DNA from 4 places in the Solibacillus sp. FSL K6-1554 genome. Region 3 is predicted to be linked to each of the others. Evidence: riboswitches for the same ligand, from Rfam matches in the RefSeq annotation. Region 3 holds a riboswitch; each other region holds the start of a gene.
The links. A riboswitch is a leader RNA that binds a small molecule or an ion and turns the genes downstream of it on or off. The one in region 3 is predicted to bind S-adenosylmethionine.
Positions count from the first base shown of each region.

Region 1 (4,924 bases), 770 kb from region 3:
GGAGTGAGCAGCAGGCATTTTTACTTTATAAAAGTGCTGCACATTTAGGCCACCCTGATGCAATGAATAATTTAGCAGATATGTATTTGAACGGTGAGGGAACAGCAGTCGACGAGCAACAAGCGCTCAGCTGGTTTAAGATGGCTGCGCAATTCGGTATTGCTGAAGCAATGTTTACACTCGGGATCATGTATGAACAAGGATTGGGTACCGAATGTGATGAATCACAAGCCTTTGCTTACTATTCCCGCAGTGCAGAAAAGCAAGATGAAGAAGCAATGTACCGAATGGGTATGATTTATTTTTCAGGAGAGCTCGGTCAACAGCAAGATAATGAAAAAGCGTTGGAATGGTTTTTAAAAGCGAGCGGACAGTTTCATGTTGATGCAACATTTAATATCGGCTACTGCTATGAAAATGGTCATGGGGTAGCACGAAATAATGAAAAAGCAATCCATTACTATAAAAAAGCAAGCTTGCTGGGAGACATGGAAGCAACAAAAAAAGTAGTAAGCTACTACGAACAGAGGGATATAGCAGAAGCTGCCAAGTGGCAAGAAAAGCTAAAAGTTCTAAATAACGATATATATGAATAATAATGTAATAGATACTAAAAAGTTTTGATTTTCTATTTCCTTGTCATAAATTAGACCTATTTCATTGATAAATATAGGTTTAATTTTAATGGAAAATAGGAAATATATTATAAGGGGAAAGTATTAAGAAGGGGGAATTTTTATGTATATGTTTGCAGTCCAACAATTCTCTTCTGATCATAATGAGGATAGTATTCAAAAACTACAACAAATGCTATTAGAACAGCGAGAGAATCTGACGACGCTATGTACAATTGTCGAATATTTAAAAAGCTATGTCCAAACTGGATTAGACCATAAAGATGTTATTAAATACAAACAAAAAATTCAAATGATGACTGATAAACAAAACAAACGTTACGATCAAATTGATGAGCTTATTAATACGAATATTTTGGAATTGAAAAAAGGTAAAACAACAGACAATTCCGCACTTGTATATGGAAAAGAAGTTCGGAAAATTGAATCTGGTGTTCGTACTTTAAAGCTATTTGCCGGCGACGCTGTAAATATGCTAGATCTTAACAAACATTTAGAAAACCGCAGCAATGAACGTATACGCTATTTTGATAAACGTTCTACATCTTTGGAAGCAGAAATAATTTCCCTGACAAAGCAACTTTCTTATAAGTAAAATAGAGGCCATCCTACCTGGGAATCTGTCGAGGTAGGGTGGCTTTTCTTATGGAGTTCTGAAAATTGTAATACCCATCTGACCATATTTCGTATGAAAAAGTTTATACTATAAGAAGAGAAGCGAACGAAATAGGAGAGAATGGATATGAAAACAGTAGTAGTTGTAGGTGGAGGAATTACCGGGCTATGTACGATGCATTATCTGAAAAATAAAATGCATGAGCAAAACGTGGAAGCGCGGTTAATACTGATTGAAAAGAACGCATATTTAGGCGGAAAAATTCATTCCGAATACGATAAAGGGTTTATTATGGAAACAGGGGCTGATTCAATTGTAGCACGCCATCCAGGGGTATTGGAGCTTGTTAAGGAGCTTAATTTTGAATCAGAGCTTGTCTATAACGAAACAGGTATTTCCTACATTCATACGAATAACGAGCTGCATGCTATTCCGGCAGGTTCGACATTCGGTATTCCGATGAGTGTAGAATCGCTCATGTCAAGTACGTTAATTTCAGAAGAAGGAAAGAAGAGGGCCCTTCAAGATTTAGAAATCCCGAATACTAAATTTACTAAAGAAAGCTCTATCGGTACGTTTTTAGAATATTTTTTAGGTGAAGAAATTGTTCGAAAGCAAATTGCCCCAGTATTGGCAGGAGTTTATTCAGGCGATTTATATCAATTAAGCCTGGCATCTACATTGCCGTATTTAGTGGATTATAAAAACAACTACGGATCGATTATTAAAGGCTTCGAGGCACATCGCGAGCAATTCGAAAAAGCTGCGAATAAGAAGTTTATTTCTTTCCGTCCGGGTTTATCAGCATTAATCAATCGTTTAGAAGAACAGCTGCCGGAAGTTGAATTCATGAGAAAGACAGTAACAAAGCAAATTCTAAAAAAAGGTGAGCAATATGAAGTCGTGCTGGAAGATGAAACAATATTGGCAGATATTGTTGTACTGGCCGTTCCAAATGAGACGGTACATTATGTAATACAGGATAATTCATTAGAGGAACAGCTGAAAAAGTTCACGACGGCATCTACTTTAACGATGTATGTTGGCTTTGATGTACCGGACGATATATTACCGGCTGATGGTACCGGCTTTATCGTTTCGCATAATAGTGATTTAATTTGTAATGCATCGACATGGACGAGCCGTAAATGGAAGCATACGTCAGCAGAAGGCAATTTACTCGTTCGCTTGTTTTATAAAGATATTAATCCGCGCTATGAAGAGTTGGCAGCCATGTCAGATGAAGAACTGACAAAAGTTGCATTGGAAGACATTCGTCTCAGCTTAGGTGTTGAAGCGGATCCAACTGTCATTAATGTAACAAAGTGGATTGACCAAATGCCGCGCTATGATTTGGCGCATAATGAAGCCTTATCAAAAGTTATACAGCAACTGGCAACGGATTACCCGAATGTTCTATTAGCAGGATGTGCCTATTTCGGAGTAGGAATCGGTGCTTGTATTCAAAACGGCAAAAAAACAGCTGAACACATTATTAGTCGAATTATGTAAAAAAATACTTCATTCAGCTAAAGGGTATTGACGGACGTATTAGATAACGTTATGATTCATTTAAATATTTCAAAAATTCATATTATTTCTTATCAAGAGAAGTCGAGGGACTGGCCCGATGAAACTTCAGCAACCAACATTAAGTCAGGTGCTAAATCCAGTGGCGAATGCCAGAAGATGAGAAGGGATTAAGTCGATAACTACTATGCCTTCTTTTCTTTAATGAAAGAAGGCTTTTTTGTATCGTTAAAATACTGAAAATACTGTAAATGATGGAGTGAAGGCAATGGGTTTACTTGAAGAATTACAAACACGGGTTTTAACAGCCGACGGAGCAATCGGGACACTTCTTTATTCATATGGGTTGGATTATTGCCATGAAGAAATGAATATTGCCCGTCCTGATATTATAGAGAAAATTCATAGTGAATATATTGCGGCAGGTGCAGATATTATTCAGACCAATACATATGGAGCTAACCGCATTAAGCTTGCACGTTATGGTTATGAAAATCGTGTGAAGGAGTTTAATGAAGCAGCGTTAAAGATCGCAAAGCGGGCAGCTTCCCTGGATGGGCAATATGTTCTGGCAACAATCGGTGGTATTCGGGGAATTCGTAAAAGTGATGCAACATTAGATGAAATTTTAGCAGCGTTCCAAGAACAGGCGGAAGTATTACTAGCAGGTGAACCGGATGGATTTTTATTGGAAACGTATTACGATTTTGAAGAATTATCGCATTGTGTCCATCTATTACGTTCGATGACCGATTTGCCGATCATTGCTCAAGTGACGATGCAGGAACCGGGTGTCCTTCAAAATTTAATGACGTTAAATGAAGCGTTTCAAGACTTGGAAAGGTTAGGTGCAGATATTGTTGGGAGTAACTGCCGATTAGGTCCTTTCCATACAATTCAGGCATTTGAAGGGGTTAATTTACCGAATAAAGCTTTTTTATCAGCTTATCCGAATGCATCATTATTGGACATTGAAGATGGTCGAGTAGTTTATGAGTCGGAAACCGATTATTTCGCACGTGCAGCAGTTGAACTCGTAAACCAAGGTGTCCGTTTAATTGGCGGATGCTGCGGGACGACACCGAAGCATATTGCAGCCGTAAAAAAACGTTTGGCGAATATGCAGCCAATTGAAACGAAGGAAGAAAAACACAGGTCTACACAATTTGTCCGAATTCCGGAGCCACGCAAACAGGAGCCGCTCCACGAAAAAGCAAAACGTGAACGTTCAGTTATAGTGGAACTGGATACGCCACGTCATCTGGAAATTGACGGATTTGTAGAAGGGGCAAAACAGTTATCTAAAGCAGGAGCCGATGTCATTATGATGGCTGATAACTCACTTGCTTCACCGCGCATCAGTAATATCGCGATGGCTGCGATTTTAAAAGAGCAAGGAATTCGTTCATTGCCGCATTTGACATGCCGTGACCGAAATTTAATTGGGCTTCAGTCACATTTAATGGGACTTGATGCACTGGAACTTCATGATATTCTTGTCGTGACAGGAGACCCGACAAAAGTAGGGGATTTCCCGGGGGCGACGAGCGTATATGATGTTTCATCAATGGAACTGATTTCTCTAATTAAGCAGTTAAATAAAGGTGGTTCTTTTACTGGGAAATCGCTGCGTAAACAGGCAAATTTCTCGGTAGCCGCTGCCTTTAATCCGAATGTTCGTGTACTGGACCGTGCTGTAGCCCGTTTAGAAAAGAAAATCGAGCATGGAGCAGATTACTTTATTTCACAGCCGGTTTATACGAAAGAAAAGATTATCGAAATCTATGAGGCGACGAAGCATTTGGAAACACCGATTTATATCGGGATTATGCCACTAACATCTTCACGCAGCGCGGAATTTTTACATCATGAAGTACCGGGCATTAAACTGTCCGATGAAGTACTTGCGCGCATGGCTGCCTGTGGGGATGACAAGGAAGCATCGACAGCAGAAGGAATTGCGATTGCTAAAGAGCTGCTCGATACAGCGTGTGAATACTTTAACGGTATTTATTTAATTACACCGTTTTTACGCTATGATATGACGCTGGAATTAATGGACTATGTAAAACAATATGATGTGGAAAGTAAAGGAGTTCAGTCGAATGTATAATCACCCGATTCATGAGCAATTACAAAAAAG
Region 1 covers NZ_JBBOSS010000001.1:3,717,005-3,721,928, reverse strand. Annotated here, with positions in the region: gene MHB58_RS18490 (tetratricopeptide repeat protein) at 1-596, shown strand, start outside; gene MHB58_RS18485 (chemotaxis protein) at 739-1,230, shown strand; gene hemG (protoporphyrinogen oxidase) at 1,378-2,763, shown strand; SAM riboswitch class I at 2,850-2,947, shown strand; gene MHB58_RS18475 (bifunctional homocysteine S-methyltransferase/methylenetetrahydrofolate reductase) at 3,050-4,894, shown strand; gene metH (methionine synthase) at 4,887-4,924, shown strand, end outside.
Region 1: it holds a riboswitch for S-adenosylmethionine, as region 3 does, so the genes downstream of both, MHB58_RS18475 (bifunctional homocysteine S-methyltransferase/methylenetetrahydrofolate reductase) here and metK (methionine adenosyltransferase) in region 3, are expected to answer to the same signal.

Region 2 (4,924 bases), 1.0 Mb from region 3:
AAAAAGGCGGAGGAGCTGGCAGTTTTAAATGAACAGATTGCCCTTGGTACTGAGACTGTCGAACAGTTAACAGTTCGCTTTAAAGGGATCAACAGCGAAGGCGTCCAGCTTGAAAAACGCCGGACAGAACTGGAGCAGCTGACAAAGCAGAACCCTGAGCTAGCGATCATCGAAGTAAACGAAAAGATCGAACAGCTTACTGAACAGATTGCGACTCTAGAAGTGAAAATTAGTTTGCTTCCGGTAACAGCGGAACTTCAAAACGAATGGCACGGCTTATTGAAAAATGCCAATGCCCATGACTTGGAGGAAATCCGCAAACTGTATGTGAAACACGCCAATGTCATCGGAACAACATGTGTTGCTTCAGCGAATAAAGAGTTTATGGACAACTATCCGACATTTGATGTTGTCATTATTGACGAAGTTTCGAAAGCAACACCACCTGAACTGTTACTGCCGATGTTAAAAGGTGCCAAAATCATTTTAGTTGGGGATCATCACCAGCTGCCGCCACTTGTCGGGGATGCGACGTTTGAAGAGACATTGGAGCAAGTTGTGAAGGAAAGTACAACATTTGAAGAAAAACGGGAGCTTGAAAAGTTACTGGAAGAATCATTGTTCGAGCGACTTTATAACAATCTGCCGTCACAAAACAAAACAATGCTCGCACTTCAATATCGTATGCATAAAAATATTATGTCAACTATCACACCGTTTTACGAAAATGAATCCGAACAGCTGCAATGCGGGTTAGAGGATTCGGATGCTGTACGTGACCATTTCCTTGAAACATCCAAAATTTCGAGGAAACACCATTTACTATGGCTCGATATTCCAAATGATAAGCCGTATTTTGAAGAGCGTATGAAAGAAGGTTCGAGTCTTTTTAATTTGGCTGAGCTGGAACAAATTAAACAGCAGCTACTTGAATTGAATGCAGCGACAGAACAAGCGAAAGCACAAGGATTCATTCCGCAGGACGCATTAAAATCGGTTGGCGTTATTTCTTTCTACGCGGAGCAAGTAAAACGCATCAACCGTTTGATCGAACAGGAAATCAGTGTACCGCATTTACACATCCGTACAGGATCAGTCGATAAATTCCAAGGGATGGAGATGGATGTGATTATCGTCAGCATGGTGCGGAACCATGACAATGAGCGCGGAGAAATCGGGTTTGCGAAAGATTACCGCCGCCTTAATGTTGCATTATCCCGCGCAAGGGAACTGCTGATCATGATCGGCAGTACTGAAATGTTCACAAAGCGTCCTAAAAGCGCGAAAACACGGGATATGTATGCCCATGTATTAACGACAGTAAAAGAGCAAGACGGCTATTATGCTGTGTAGAAACAGGGGGATTGAATGGATTTACAAAGTACAGTTTTACAGCTGCAGAAAGAACTCATCCAAAACCCGTCCATTGAAATAAAAAAGCAAATGCAATATGCTATTCCGATTCACACATTGGAAGTAAAATATCATCCGGTGATGCGCAATGCGATGGATATTTTAATGAAGATGATGCTCATTTCATTTGAGAAGGCAAAGCTGAAAAATGTTGAGTTATTAGCCGAAATTTTGTTAGTGGAACCGTTATTTATTCATGATTTGACGAATAAAATGTTACGACTGGGTATGATTGTGAAGGAACAGGAATTTGCACTTACCGCTAAGGGTAAGGCACAGCTGGAATCGGGCATTTTTGAAGAGGAGCTTGAAGAAACAAGTTATTTTATTCAATACAGCCCGATCCATGAGCAGCCATTGGAGGGTGACCTGGAGGAATTTGCGGATTTGGAAGAGTTTCCGGAGCCTTTCCCGACAATCGAAACAGAAGAAATCGAAGCAATTGAAGAGAGAGTGCTGATTGATTTCATACAACAGCGACTTTCCGAACAACCGGTGGCGGAAGATGAAGTACCGCACTATATAACGAGTGTTGTTTCGACGGAATCGATCCAGATTAATGATATACCGGTCCTATGTTTTTTGCTTTTCGATCAAAAGGAAAACAGACATTTTATGCGGGTATACAATACATTGACACGTGTATGGGATGAACAGCTGGAGACAATGTTATTCAATATAGAAAAAGAACAGTTGTAGTAAGCGTGAAATAATATTTTTAGAATTATTGCAAAATTATAAAGTACATGATACACTAATGACAATTTAATAGTCTTATCAAGAGAAGCGGAGGGACTTGGCCTTATGATGCTTCAGCAACCTCTAGTTCAACTAGAAAGGTGCTACTTCCAGCAAGGTGTGAACCTTGGCAGATAAGAACGGGTAAAAAGGCCCCTCTCATTTCTGTTTTGCTGGAATGAGAGGGGCTTTTTATATTGTTCTGGAACAGTTTGTTTCATTCATAAAACAATGCATTGCCTGAAAACTACAGATTATTAAAAGATTGTTGAAAAAGTTTATGAGGGGGAAAGTGGAATGCCGATTAATATCCCGAAACATTTACCGGCGGGTGAGCTGCTTAGAAAAGAGAAGATTTTCGTCATGGAGGAAGACCGTGCGAAAACACAACAAATTCGACCATTAAATATTTTAGTGTTTAATCTAATGCCTGAAAAAGAGAAAACCGAACTGCAGTTGCTGCGCTTACTCGGTAATACACCATTACAGGTAGATGTGACATTTTTAAACACGGCTACATACGAATCAAAAAATGTTTCCAAATCGCATTTAGATACATTTTACCGAACGTTCGACCAAGTGAAGCACCGTCGCTTTGATGGGCTCATTATTACAGGAGCGCCAGTAGAGAAAATGGATTTTGAAGATGTTGGCTACTGGAATGAGATTACGCATGTTATGGACTGGGCAGATGAACATGTCACTTCGATTATGTATATATGTTGGGGCGCCCAAGCTGCCTTGTATCACCATTTTGGCATTGGAAAATTCGAATTGCCGAAGAAATGCTCCGGTGTTTATTCCCATGTGATTACGGATTTAACAGTAGATTTAGTGCGGGGATTCAGTGATGAGTATGTGGCACCGCATTCACGCCACACGTCGGTTTCAATTGATGAAGTGCGGGCACACCCTGACTTGCGACTATTAAGCTATTCGGATGATGCAGGCGTGTTTATCGTTCAATCGAAAAACAATAAACATATTATGATTACAGGGCATCTGGAATATGATGCAACGACTTTATCGGATGAGTACTTCCGAGATATTGAGAAAGATCCGGACAATACGGAAATTCCGATCAACTATTTCCCGAATAACGACCCGTTGCAGGCACCGAAAAATGTTTGGCGTGCCCATTCGCATCTGTTGTTCTACAACTGGCTGAACTACTACGTATACCAAGAAACGCCGTATGAATGGCATTACGTCGATGAAAATATTGAATATCATATTTAATGCTTATAAATGAAACGAACCAGCAAGAGATGGACTCCTGCTGGTTCGTTTTATTTAATTGCGACCCAGGCACGTTCGCGTTCAATCTGCAAACTAATTTCCCGCCCGAAGAAATCGCTTAATAATTCGTCTGTTAAAACAACTTCGCGTGCATTGGCTTCGACATTTTTTCCGTCTTTCATTAAAAGTACATGGCTAAAACAAGGAAGTATTTCTTCTACATGATGCGTCACGTAAATTAGGGTAGGGCCGTTTTCTGCCTGTGCAATCTGTTCTATTGTTTGCAGCAAGTTTTCCCGTTCGATTAAGTCCAGACCGCCACATGGCTCATCCAATATTAAGATTTCCGGATCAGCCATAATGGCCCTTGCTATTTGAACACGCTGCCGTTCACCTTGAGACAAATGCTCGAATGATTTATTTGCTAAATGGTCACAGTGAAAATGCTTCATAATAGAAACCGCATGGTCAATTTCTTCTTCCGTCACATCATTGAAAAGGCGAAGGGCACCGAATTTTCCGCTGAGCACGATTTCAATTGCATTATCCTGCCAGTTGAAGTTATCGATCATCGCATTGCTGACCCAGCCGATCCGTGTCCGCAGTTTCGGTATATACGTCTTGCCATATGTTTCACCCAGTACTTGGACCTTACCTTCATTTGGCCAAATATAGCCGTTAATAACTTTCAGCAACGTCGTTTTGCCGGATCCGTTTAACCCTAAAATAGCCCAATGCTGTCCTTTTTGTACATGCCAGCTTAAATCATTTAAAATCTTTTTGTCATTGCGATATAAATGGATATTTTCAATATGTATCATTTTAAAAACACCTCCACTTACTACTATGCACCTTTTTTCATTGTCGTGAAAGTATTTTTTGAAAATTGTAACAATTTAAATGTAAAAAAAAGAAAGCAAACGCATAATGCTTGCTCTCCTCATTATTTATATAACAACACTTTCGACACCTGCTGCGCGGTGGAACAGCTTTCCGTTCCATTTGAGTGCCCATTGTACGACAGGCCCTAAGCCGAACGCCATAAATACAGTACCGACTCCGACTGGTCCGCCCAATACAAAACCTAATACAGCAACCGTTACTTCCATTGTCGTCCGTGCGCGGTTGACACTCCAGCCGAGGCGATGCACCAACAGCAGCATTAATGTATCACGAGGTCCTACACCGAGGTTTGCGACCATATACATCCCGCAGCCGAAGCCGAGCAGGACAACGCCAACAACAAACGCCAATGTTTGTTCTAACAGTGTATTCGCATCCGGTAATACTATCAAAAATATATCAATAAAAATCCCTGTCAGGAACATGTCCAAATAAGTCCCTGCTTTTGGCAATCTTTTTGTGAAAAACGTATCAACAGCCAGAATTAGCAAGCCCAAAATAATGGACCACATACCGACCGTCAAGCCCAAGTTTTTTTGTAGTCCGATATGAAGGACATCCCATGACCCAACGCCCAGTATTTGTCCTTTGATCGTCAATGCGACGCCTAATGATAAAACAATGATGCCTG
Region 2 covers NZ_JBBOSS010000001.1:1,902,997-1,907,920, forward strand. Annotated here, with positions in the region: gene MHB58_RS09280 (AAA domain-containing protein) at 1-1,353, shown strand, start outside; gene MHB58_RS09285 (nucleoside-diphosphate sugar epimerase) at 1,369-2,112, shown strand; SAM riboswitch class I at 2,185-2,292, shown strand; gene metA (homoserine O-acetyltransferase MetA) at 2,449-3,390, shown strand; gene MHB58_RS09295 (ABC transporter ATP-binding protein) at 3,441-4,211, opposite strand; gene MHB58_RS09300 (YczE/YyaS/YitT family protein) at 4,338-4,924, opposite strand, start outside.
Region 2: it holds a riboswitch for S-adenosylmethionine, as region 3 does, so the genes downstream of both, metA (homoserine O-acetyltransferase MetA) here and metK (methionine adenosyltransferase) in region 3, are expected to answer to the same signal.

Region 3 (4,924 bases):
GGATTAATGGTATTGTGGACAGCGATTTTACGTGATGATATTAAATCGCTCGTAACATGGGCAGGTGTATCGGATGCGACAGCAACATATTGGGAGCGGGTGGATATGCGGCGCGGCTTGAAAAGGATTGTTGGCGGTACACCAAATAAAGTACCGGAAAACTATGATGACCGGACACCACTACTTGAAATCGAAAAACTTCAAACTCCGGTACTCATAATTCATGGTACAGAAGATCAGCATGTGGATATTGAGCATGCCTATAAACTAGAGCAGTACTTAAAAAAGGAAGGAAAATCTGTTGAGACATGGTTCTCATCCGGATTAAAGCATCATTATCCTCCAGACTTGAACCGTGACACTGTGAAAAACTTATGTAATTGGATGAAACGCCAAGAAAGTAAGAAGTCTGAACAGAACTAGGAAAAAAATAATAAGGGAAAACCTTATTTTATACAAAGTAAAAACAGCATTTTCCCCATAGAGGAAAATGCTGTTTGTTTTTGATTGAATAAAGTTGGTCATTAGTAAATTATACTAATGGGCCGCCTTTTTGAACGATTGCTTCATCAACATTCTCGAATTTCGTGAAGTTATTTTTGAACAGATCAGCAAGTTCAGCAGCTTTTTTGTCATATGCAGCTTTATCTGCCCATGCATCACGAGGATTTAATACGCTAGATGGTACACCTTCAACGGCTACTGGAATGTTTAATCCAAATACTGCATCTTGAGTTGTCTCAACGTTATTTAATTTACCATCGATTGCAGCACGAACCATTGCACGTGTATAAGAAAGCTTCATACGGCTGCCTACACCATATTCGCCACCAGTCCAACCAGTGTTTACTAGGAAAACTTGTGAACCGTGCTCATCAATTTTCTTACCTAATTGCTCTGCATAAACTGTTGCAGCAAGCGGTAGGAATGGAGAACCGAAGCATGTAGAGAATACTGGTTCTGGCTCTGTTACACCACGTTCTGTGCCGGCAAGTTTTGATGTGAAACCACTTAGGAAGTGATACATTGCCTGCTCTTTTGTCAATTTAGAAATAGGAGGTAATACACCAAATGCATCGGCTGTTAAGAAGACGATTGTATTTGGATGACCTGCTACTGATGGTAACACAATATTGTCAATATAGTCGATAGGGTAAGCGACACGTGTATTTTCTGTTAATGAACCGTCAGCATAGTCGCATTCGCGTGTTTCAGGATCTACCGCAACGTTTTCCAGTACTGAACCAAAGCGAATTGCATTATAAATTTCCGGCTCATTTTCAGCAGATAGGTTGATTGTTTTTGCATAGCATCCACCTTCAATGTTGAATACGCCGTTATCAGACCAACCGTGCTCATCGTCACCGATTAATTTACGATCTTTATCAGCAGATAAAGTTGTTTTTCCCGTACCAGATAGACCGAAGAATAATGCAACATCGCCACCTTCACCAACGTTTGCAGAGCAATGCATTGGGAAGATACCTTGTTCAGGCAATAAGTAGTTCATAATACCGAAGATTGACTTCTTCATTTCACCTGCGTACTCAGTTCCGCCGATTAAGATGATTTTCTTTTCAATAGATGTTATAATGAATGTTTCCGATCCTGTACCGTCTACTTCAGGATCTGCTTTGAAGTTTGGCGCAGATACGATTGTAAACTCGGCAACATGTTTAGCCAATTCGTCTGCTGTTGGGCGGATGAACAATTGATGACAGAATAGATTATGCCAAGCATATTCATTAATTACTTTAATGGATAATTGAGACTCTTTGTCTGCACCTGCAAAACCGTTGAATACATATAACTCGTCACGTTCTTTTAAGTAATTTACAACTTTCACATAAAGTTTATCAAATACCTCTGCAGAAATCGGACGGTTAACTTTGCCCCAATCGATTTTATTGTTGCAAATTTCTTCTTTTACTATATATTTATCTTTTGGAGAACGGCCAGTGTATTTTCCTGTTTGGGCACGTAATGCACCTTCAACAGTCAGCACGGCTTCTCCGCGTGATGTAGCTTTTTCAACTAATTGTGGAACAGATAATTGAGTTTTGATGTTTTCCCCGTTTAAAAGTTCTTTCAGCTCGTTAGCAATTTCTACCGAATTCATCTATTAAATACCATCCTTTTTTATAGTATTCCCTTATAGAGGGGAGTTGATTCCTAATTCAAAAATAGTATAACACATTAAGTGAAATAATCTATACTAATTGCAAATTATTTTTTCCGGAATTTTAAACATTGCGAAATACGTCAAAATTTGTTGACAGCACTTGTTTTTTTGCGTAAGATGTTTAATTGAACGGATACTCTTATCCCGAGCTGGTGGAGGGGCAGGCCCTATGAAACCCGGCAACCTGCGTATATTTTATACGTGTTGGTGCCAACCTGATGCAAGGGCAAAAATTCCCTTGAACGATAAGAGTGAAAGGTAACGAAACGTAATATCCTTTCCTCACGTGTGATGAACACGGCTATGAGAGAAAGGATTTTTTTTATTTTGTTTTACAATTTCGTGCTGAGCGAAAATTATATAGTTACAGCCTTTCAGACCCTCGTGTTAAAGCAAATATAGCTTGACGTTAAAAGGTAGATACGCATTAGCGTAATTGCTTTATATAACGGACATGGGTAATGAGTACCGTATCAATAAAAAACAATTGCCAAAGTGATTTAGGAGGAAATGACATGACAAATCGTCGACTGTTTACATCAGAAAGTGTAACGGAAGGACATCCGGATAAAATTTGTGACCAAATTTCGGATGCCATTTTAGACGCTATTTTAGCTGCAGATCCAAATGCACGTGTAGCTTGTGAAACTACGGTAACAACAGGCTTAGTACTAGTATCTGGTGAGATTACAACTTCTACTTATGTAGATATGAAAGGAATTATCCGTGATACAGTGGCAGAAATCGGCTACACACGCGGTAAGTACGGCTTTGATGCGGAAAACCTTGCAGTACTAGTAGCTGTAGGAGAGCAATCACCTGACATTGCACAAGGTGTTGACCAAGCATTGGAAGCACGTGAAGGTTCAATGACGGATGATGAACTGGAAGCAATCGGTGCAGGCGACCAAGGATTAATGTTCGGCTATGCATGTAACGAAACACCGGAATTAATGCCGATGCCAATTTCTTTAGCTCATAAATTAGCACGTCGTTTAACAGAAGTACGTAAATCAGGAGAATTGGAATATTTACGTCCGGATGGTAAAACACAAGTAACAATCGAATATGATGAAAACAATGAACCTGTTCGTGTGGATACAATCGTTATTTCAACACAGCATGATGAAGAAGCAACATTAGAACAAATTCAAACAGATATTAAAGAGCACGTTATTAAACCGGTTGTTCCTGCTCAATTATTGGATGAAGCAACAAAATACTTCATCAACCCAACAGGTCGTTTCGTAATCGGCGGGCCTAAAGGAGATGCAGGTCTTACAGGTCGTAAAATTATTGTTGATACTTACGGCGGCTATGCGCGTCATGGTGGCGGAGCATTCTCCGGTAAGGATGCGACAAAAGTTGACCGCTCTGCAGCATATGCAGCACGTTATGTTGCTAAAAACATTGTAGCAGCTGGCCTAGCTGACCGTGCTGAAGTGCAACTGGCGTATGCAATCGGTGTTGCACAACCTGTATCAATCGCGGTTGATACATTCGGTACAGGAAAAGTAGAAGAATCAAAAATCGTGAACTGGGTACGTGAGCTATTTGATTTACGTCCTGCGGGCATTATTAAAATGCTTGATTTACGTCGTCCGATTTATAAGCAAACAGCAGCATACGGACATTTCGGTCGCACAGATTTAAATGTGCCATGGGAAAGTACGGATAAAGCGGCTGAATTGAAAGCTAAAGCAGGAATTTAATATAATAAAAAGGAGCATCCAGTTTAATGGATAGCTCCTTTTTTATGATCTTATATAAGATTTCTTTTTAACAAGGTATAGATTTATAAGATTCAAAGAGGGGAATGACTGTTAAATTATTTTTGAAGTGATTTATAGTATTGCCCTTTTGCCACATATTCTGAAATTATCCGATCCATATCTGCGCGATCTTCTGCTGTCACTTCACGTACGACTTTTGCTGGGCGACCCATCGCTAAACAATTGGGAGGAATCACTTTTCCCGGTGGTACAAGACTGCCGGCACCAATAAATGCACCCTCGCCTATAACAGCCCCGTCCAGTATGATGGAACCCATACCAACTAAAGCGCGTTTTTTAATTGTACAGCTATGTAATGTAACTTGATGACCTACTGTTACTTCGTCTTCAATAATGAGAGGGGCAGCGGGACTTTGGTGAAGGCAGCTCAAATCCTGGATACTGACACGGTCACCAATTATAGTTTTGTTTACATCGCCACGAATTACCGTGTTAAACCAAATTGAAGTTTCGGCACCGATTGTTACATCACCGGTAATTGTGGCATAGTCTGCAATGAATGCAGAAGGGTGAATCGTTGGTATTTTATCCTTATAAGGGTAAATCATGTGCATTTCCTCATTTCTTCTATAAAATTGTAGATAAATCTATAGATATCGTAACAAAACGTGAAGATTTTTCAATTAACATTTCTTTTAGAACGGAATGTATTATAATTATACAAATAAATAGTAATATAATGATGCCGATGTTAAAGAAGGTGCAATATCGTAATTTTTTGATAATCGGCAAACTCATTCCTGAATTAAAGGATCACGTGTTTATGTCATAAAAATATTTTATATGTAAGGAGTATTGGCCATGTGGAAATGGGAAACAGAGCAACAACCAAAAGCCGTAGTCGTTATTCTTCATAGCGCATATGAACATCATCGGTGGTACGCATGGTTAATTGAAAAGTTCCGCAGCTCACACTTTCATGTTGTAATGGGGGATTTACCTGGACATG
Region 3 covers NZ_JBBOSS010000001.1:2,949,002-2,953,925, reverse strand. Annotated here, with positions in the region: gene MHB58_RS14630 (alpha/beta hydrolase family protein) at 1-423, shown strand, start outside; gene pckA (phosphoenolpyruvate carboxykinase (ATP)) at 533-2,119, opposite strand; SAM riboswitch class I at 2,319-2,434, shown strand; gene metK (methionine adenosyltransferase) at 2,698-3,894, shown strand; gene MHB58_RS14615 (gamma carbonic anhydrase) at 4,011-4,523, opposite strand; gene MHB58_RS14610 (alpha/beta hydrolase) at 4,777-4,924, shown strand, end outside.

Region 4 (4,924 bases), 2.6 Mb from region 3:
GATTCCGTCATTAAATGTTTTGTGCCCGGTACACGCTCACGGCTTGCATCGGTTACTAAAATCTTCGCGACCTCCAGTTCAACACCCAGCTTTTCGCGAAGTTCCTGCCTCTTTTCATTTAAAATATGGTAAATTCCCTGACCTACTGTGCCAAATCCTAAGATCGCTGCCTTGATTGTTGCCATTGCCTTTCTCCTCCAAATTCTTAACACGCATATATTAACGAATAATTCAAAAAATTTATCTTAAAGAAAATTCTATCCTATATAATACATGAAAACAAGGATAATCTCGCCTAGAAGGACATTTGTTTACTGTAAACGGTCAATATTCATTCAAATTTTATTTTTTAAGAGCTAATTTGGAGACTACGATGTTAATATTTCCAGTCACTACTTGTGTTTGGGGCTAAGCAGTTGAGAGAGTTTTGTTATGTTCTAATATATTCGGAAATCGTCTAATATATTTTGAAATGTTCTAATAAAATTGCGATCTTCTAATATAACCGGTTAATGTTCTAAAATGGGGTCGCAATCTGCTAATATCCTCACTCAATTTGCGAATATCGCTCACACTTCTTCTAATATCGCTCATCATTGTTCTAATAAATCGCAAACACCGGTTTCAACAACCATTTCCTGCCCGGAAAATAAGCGTACCCAACCATCAAATTCACCCAAATTCTAATAACATCGACATTTCTTCTAATATCCCCAAAATTTCTTCTAATAATCGTTTTCATACTTCTAATAAACCATATACACCGTGTAAAAAAATCACCAAATAAAAAAACACTAGCAAGGGGGCTCGCTAGTGTTCCGGAATTATTTTATACTGCCACGTTTATATCATTATATGCCCGTAAACGATAGGCAGTTAAAATCTTGGTCATGACGATTTCCTCTTTTGCCGAGAAGTCAGGGACCGCGTATGGGCGCTCTACTAACTGAAATTCCCCATATTTTAAGAACCACTCTCTAGCTGGCGACAAAATATGGGCTGTACCATGAATTCTGTATTCCTCGGCAACTTCTTTTATAACATAACCCGCTGTGGCAAGATCGTGAGATTGTTCTGAGAAAGCACTGTGTCCGAAAACATGCTGCCACATCGTATTCACATCCGCCAAAATTTGCTGGATCGCACAAGCGTTCACAAATTCCTTTACGTCATTTAGTTCATAAATAATATAGGCTGCAACGTTTTGTGCACTGTATACTTTCCCCATGTTGAACAACTCCTTTTCTTCCAATGATGCTGCAACATCACTTTAAATTTTTTCGGTTGATAATATAATTATCCCAATTGTATTACTAGGTATTTAATTTGTCAATAAAACTTATAAAAATAGTAGGGATTAATTTTCTAAAAATTGCTTAGCTTTTCGAATGGGAAAAGCTAAGCCTTTTTTTAAAGCATTATGCGTTTGTTTCTACTCCAACTTCCGCTGCAACTTTCGCTAATGCCTGCTCTAAATCCGCGATAATATCTTCCGCTGCTTCTAACCCGATCGATAAGCGAATGAGCTCTTCCGATACGCCGGCAGTTTTTAATTCTTCCGCAGATAACTGTTGGTGTGTTGTGCTCGCAGGATGAATAATTAATGAACGGGCATCGCCAACGTTCGCTACATGTGAGAACAATTCCACGTTATCGATTACTTGGCGGCCAGCTTCACGTCCGCCTTTAATTCCGAACGTAATGATTGATCCGAAGCCGTTTTTCAAATACTTTTTCGCTAAATCATGTGTCGCAAAATCTTCAAAGCCGTTGTAATTCACGTACTCCACAAATGGGTGGTTTCTTAAATACTCGGCAACTTTCTGTGTATTTTCATTGTGTCGGACAATACGCAAATGAAGCGTTTCAAGTCCTTGCAGGAAATTAAATGCCGCGTCAGCAGATAATGTTGGACCAAAATCACGCAATAGTTGAACACGAAGCTTTGTCGCAAATGCAGCGCCTGCTGTGTCAATTCCGTATCTTAGACCGTGGTATGAAGTATCGGGTTCTGTAAACCCTGGATGTCTTCCTTGTGTCCAGTCGAATTTACCGGCATCAACGACAATCCCGCCGATCGTCGTTCCATGACCGCCAATCCATTTTGTTGCAGAATGAATGACAACATCCGCGCCGAATTCAATCGGATTACTTCCATATGGGGAAGCAAATGTGCTGTCGATTAATAAAGGAAGACCATTGTCATGAGCGATGTTTGCTACCGCTTCAATATCCAGTACTTTCAAGCTTGGATTTCCGATAATTTCTGCGAAGATTGCCTTCGTTTTATCAGTGATTGCCGCTTGGAAATTCTCAGGATTTGATTCATCTACGAATTTTACTGTAATGCCGTAGCGAGGCAATGTTGTCGCGAATAAATTATATGTCCCACCGTAAAGTGAACCTGCCGCTACAATTTCATCCCCTGCACCGGCTACGTTTAAAATAGAAAATGCTACTGCTGCTGCGCCAGATGAAAGCCCTACTGCAGCTGTGCCCCCTTCTAATAAAGCAACCCGTTCCTCAAATGCCCCGACTGTCGGGTTCATAATTCTTGAATAAATATTGCCTGTTTCCTGTAATGCAAATAGACGTTGCGCATGAGCTGTGTCATTAAATGCATAGGCCGTTGTACGGTAAACCGGAACTGCAATTGCTCCTGTTTCCGGGTCTGGCTTTTGACCCCCGTGTAATAATAATGTTTCTGGTCTTAAATTTGTCATTTTAATACCCCCAAAAATTTAATCGATGGTGAAATCGGTGTTTTTGAGGAGGATTTTTTAAATGAAAAAAACCCTCTTCAGTTAAGAAGAGGGTTGCGCATGAGCAAGTTTGCCTCCTCTTATCTTTCAAAATGATTGTCCATTTTGTAGGATTTAGCACCTTAGTCAGTTCATCACTTACTGGTTGCCGGGCATCTCAGGGCCTATTCCCTCCGCCGCTCTTGATAAGAGTTATGTGATTTGTGTTCCATCGTTGAGTCTCAGTATAAAACATACTAATCCGATATGTCAACACAAAAAAATTAAAATTTTCAGATTTCTATTCTGATTACTCTTATCTGTATTTAACGATATGCAAAAATTTCCTCCCTATGAATTGAATAGACGCTTATAATCGACTTCAACTAAAATATTGACTAAAATAAGCTTGAAGGATATACCATTAAGATTTTTATTACATAAAAGGGAGATGTTCACGTGAATACAAAAGAATTATTACGCAGTCACACATCTGTTCGCAAATATACAGGTGAGGAAATTTCAAAAGAAACTGTCATCGATTTAATCGAAACAGCACAAATGGCGGCAAGCTCGCATTTTGTGCAGGCATACAGTGTTATCTGGGTAACGGATGAAGAAAAGAAAACTAAGCTGGGTGAACTGTCTAAAAACGAATTCCAATTCAAAACAGCTGGTGCCTCTTTCTTGTTTTGCGTAGATTTCAAACGTTTGCAGGTAGCTGGTCAAAAGCACGGAGTCGATATTTCTGCTGACACGGCTGAAAACGTGCTTGTAGGTGTAGCAGATGTTGCATTATTTGCGCAAAACTTTGTTATTGCAGCAGAATCAATGGGTTATGGCATTTGCTATATTGGCGGTGCCCGTACAAATCCTAAGGAAATTAGCGAGCTGTTCAATTTACCGGAATATGTTTTCCCGCTATTTGCGATGACGATTGGTACACCGACAAAACGCAATGAAACAAAACCGCGCTTACCAGTAGCTGCGGTATTGCATGAAAATGGCTATGACGTTGATCAATACGATACGCTTCTAGATGAGTATGATGGGATTATGGAAGACTATTACAGCAGCCGATCTTCAAATCAAAAGACGGCAACATGGACGAAGCAAATGGCTGATTACTTAGTAGAACAAAATCGTCCACATATGAAAGAGTTTCTCGCTTCACAAGGTTTCACTTGGAAGTAGGCTAATAAACCAAAAATGCTATTTTTCTCTGTGAGAAAAATAGCATTTTTTTGCTGAGCGTTAAAAATTGATTTCCATTCCGGGACGCTTTCCGCGGGCACGGCCTGAGCCTGTAGTCTCAGGCGTCGTGCTGTTCCCGCTGGAGTCGCCCTACATTCCAATCAATTTTACAAAGTATCCGTTTCTTAATAAGGGTTTTCTTCTTATTCAGCGGTACTTCTACTTCTGCCCAAATTTCTTTGTTTATTTCAATCCTTCAATTTGCAATGCTTTCACAGGCTGGAAATCTTCCCCTGTTTTCGCATACGTAATGGTCGCCTGATCGCCTTCTTGCAAGTAAATTGCAAACGGTGCAACTTCTGTAGAAACAATGAAGTTTTCACCTGTATTTGCCAGGAATGATACGATCGTGAAATCACCTACACGCTCTTTATAAACACGCACGACTTTTACCGTCGCCTTTGCTTCTTCAGCATTTGAAGTACCGTCTACCGTACTTCCGCCACGACTTAGCGCTGTTTTATAAAGTCTTAACGCTTCATTTGGTGTTGTACCATACGCCGAAATTTCAGGATTTGCTGCTGACACGATAAAGTAATTTTGCAGGAATCCGTTCGCATCGAGTACAGCTGACAGCCAGCTCGCTTCACCGTAGAAGTTGTAAAGGATCGGCATTTCACCTTCCCATTCTTTTTCGATGAACTTTTTCTCGATAATTTCAAGAGCCCCTTGGGAATCCATATAAGACTCTTCCAGATTTCCGGTATAGTACGTCGCTTCACCGGTACGTGCATGTGTTAATGCATAACCAAGCATCGAGTCAACGCCCTCTTTCGGACTTGTAAAATCAGTGAAATAATACATTTCCCCATCTTCCATAAAGATCGGGCTTACATTTGCTTCCGTACCTTCATCGCTCGGCAACTTAACATCCTTTTTACCGACTAGACTGTTCCAGAATCCGTGCACATAATTACCGTAATAACTAT
Region 4 covers NZ_JBBOSS010000001.1:380,429-385,352, reverse strand. Annotated here, with positions in the region: gene MHB58_RS01900 (homoserine dehydrogenase) at 1-185, opposite strand, end outside; gene MHB58_RS01895 (hypothetical protein) at 830-1,228, opposite strand; gene MHB58_RS01890 (O-acetylhomoserine aminocarboxypropyltransferase/cysteine synthase family protein) at 1,419-2,723, opposite strand; SAM riboswitch class I at 2,840-2,954, opposite strand; gene nfsA (oxygen-insensitive NADPH nitroreductase) at 3,201-3,935, shown strand; gene MHB58_RS01880 (hypothetical protein) at 4,179-4,924, opposite strand, start outside.
Region 4: it holds a riboswitch for S-adenosylmethionine, as region 3 does, so the genes downstream of both, MHB58_RS01890 (O-acetylhomoserine aminocarboxypropyltransferase/cysteine synthase family protein) here and metK (methionine adenosyltransferase) in region 3, are expected to answer to the same signal.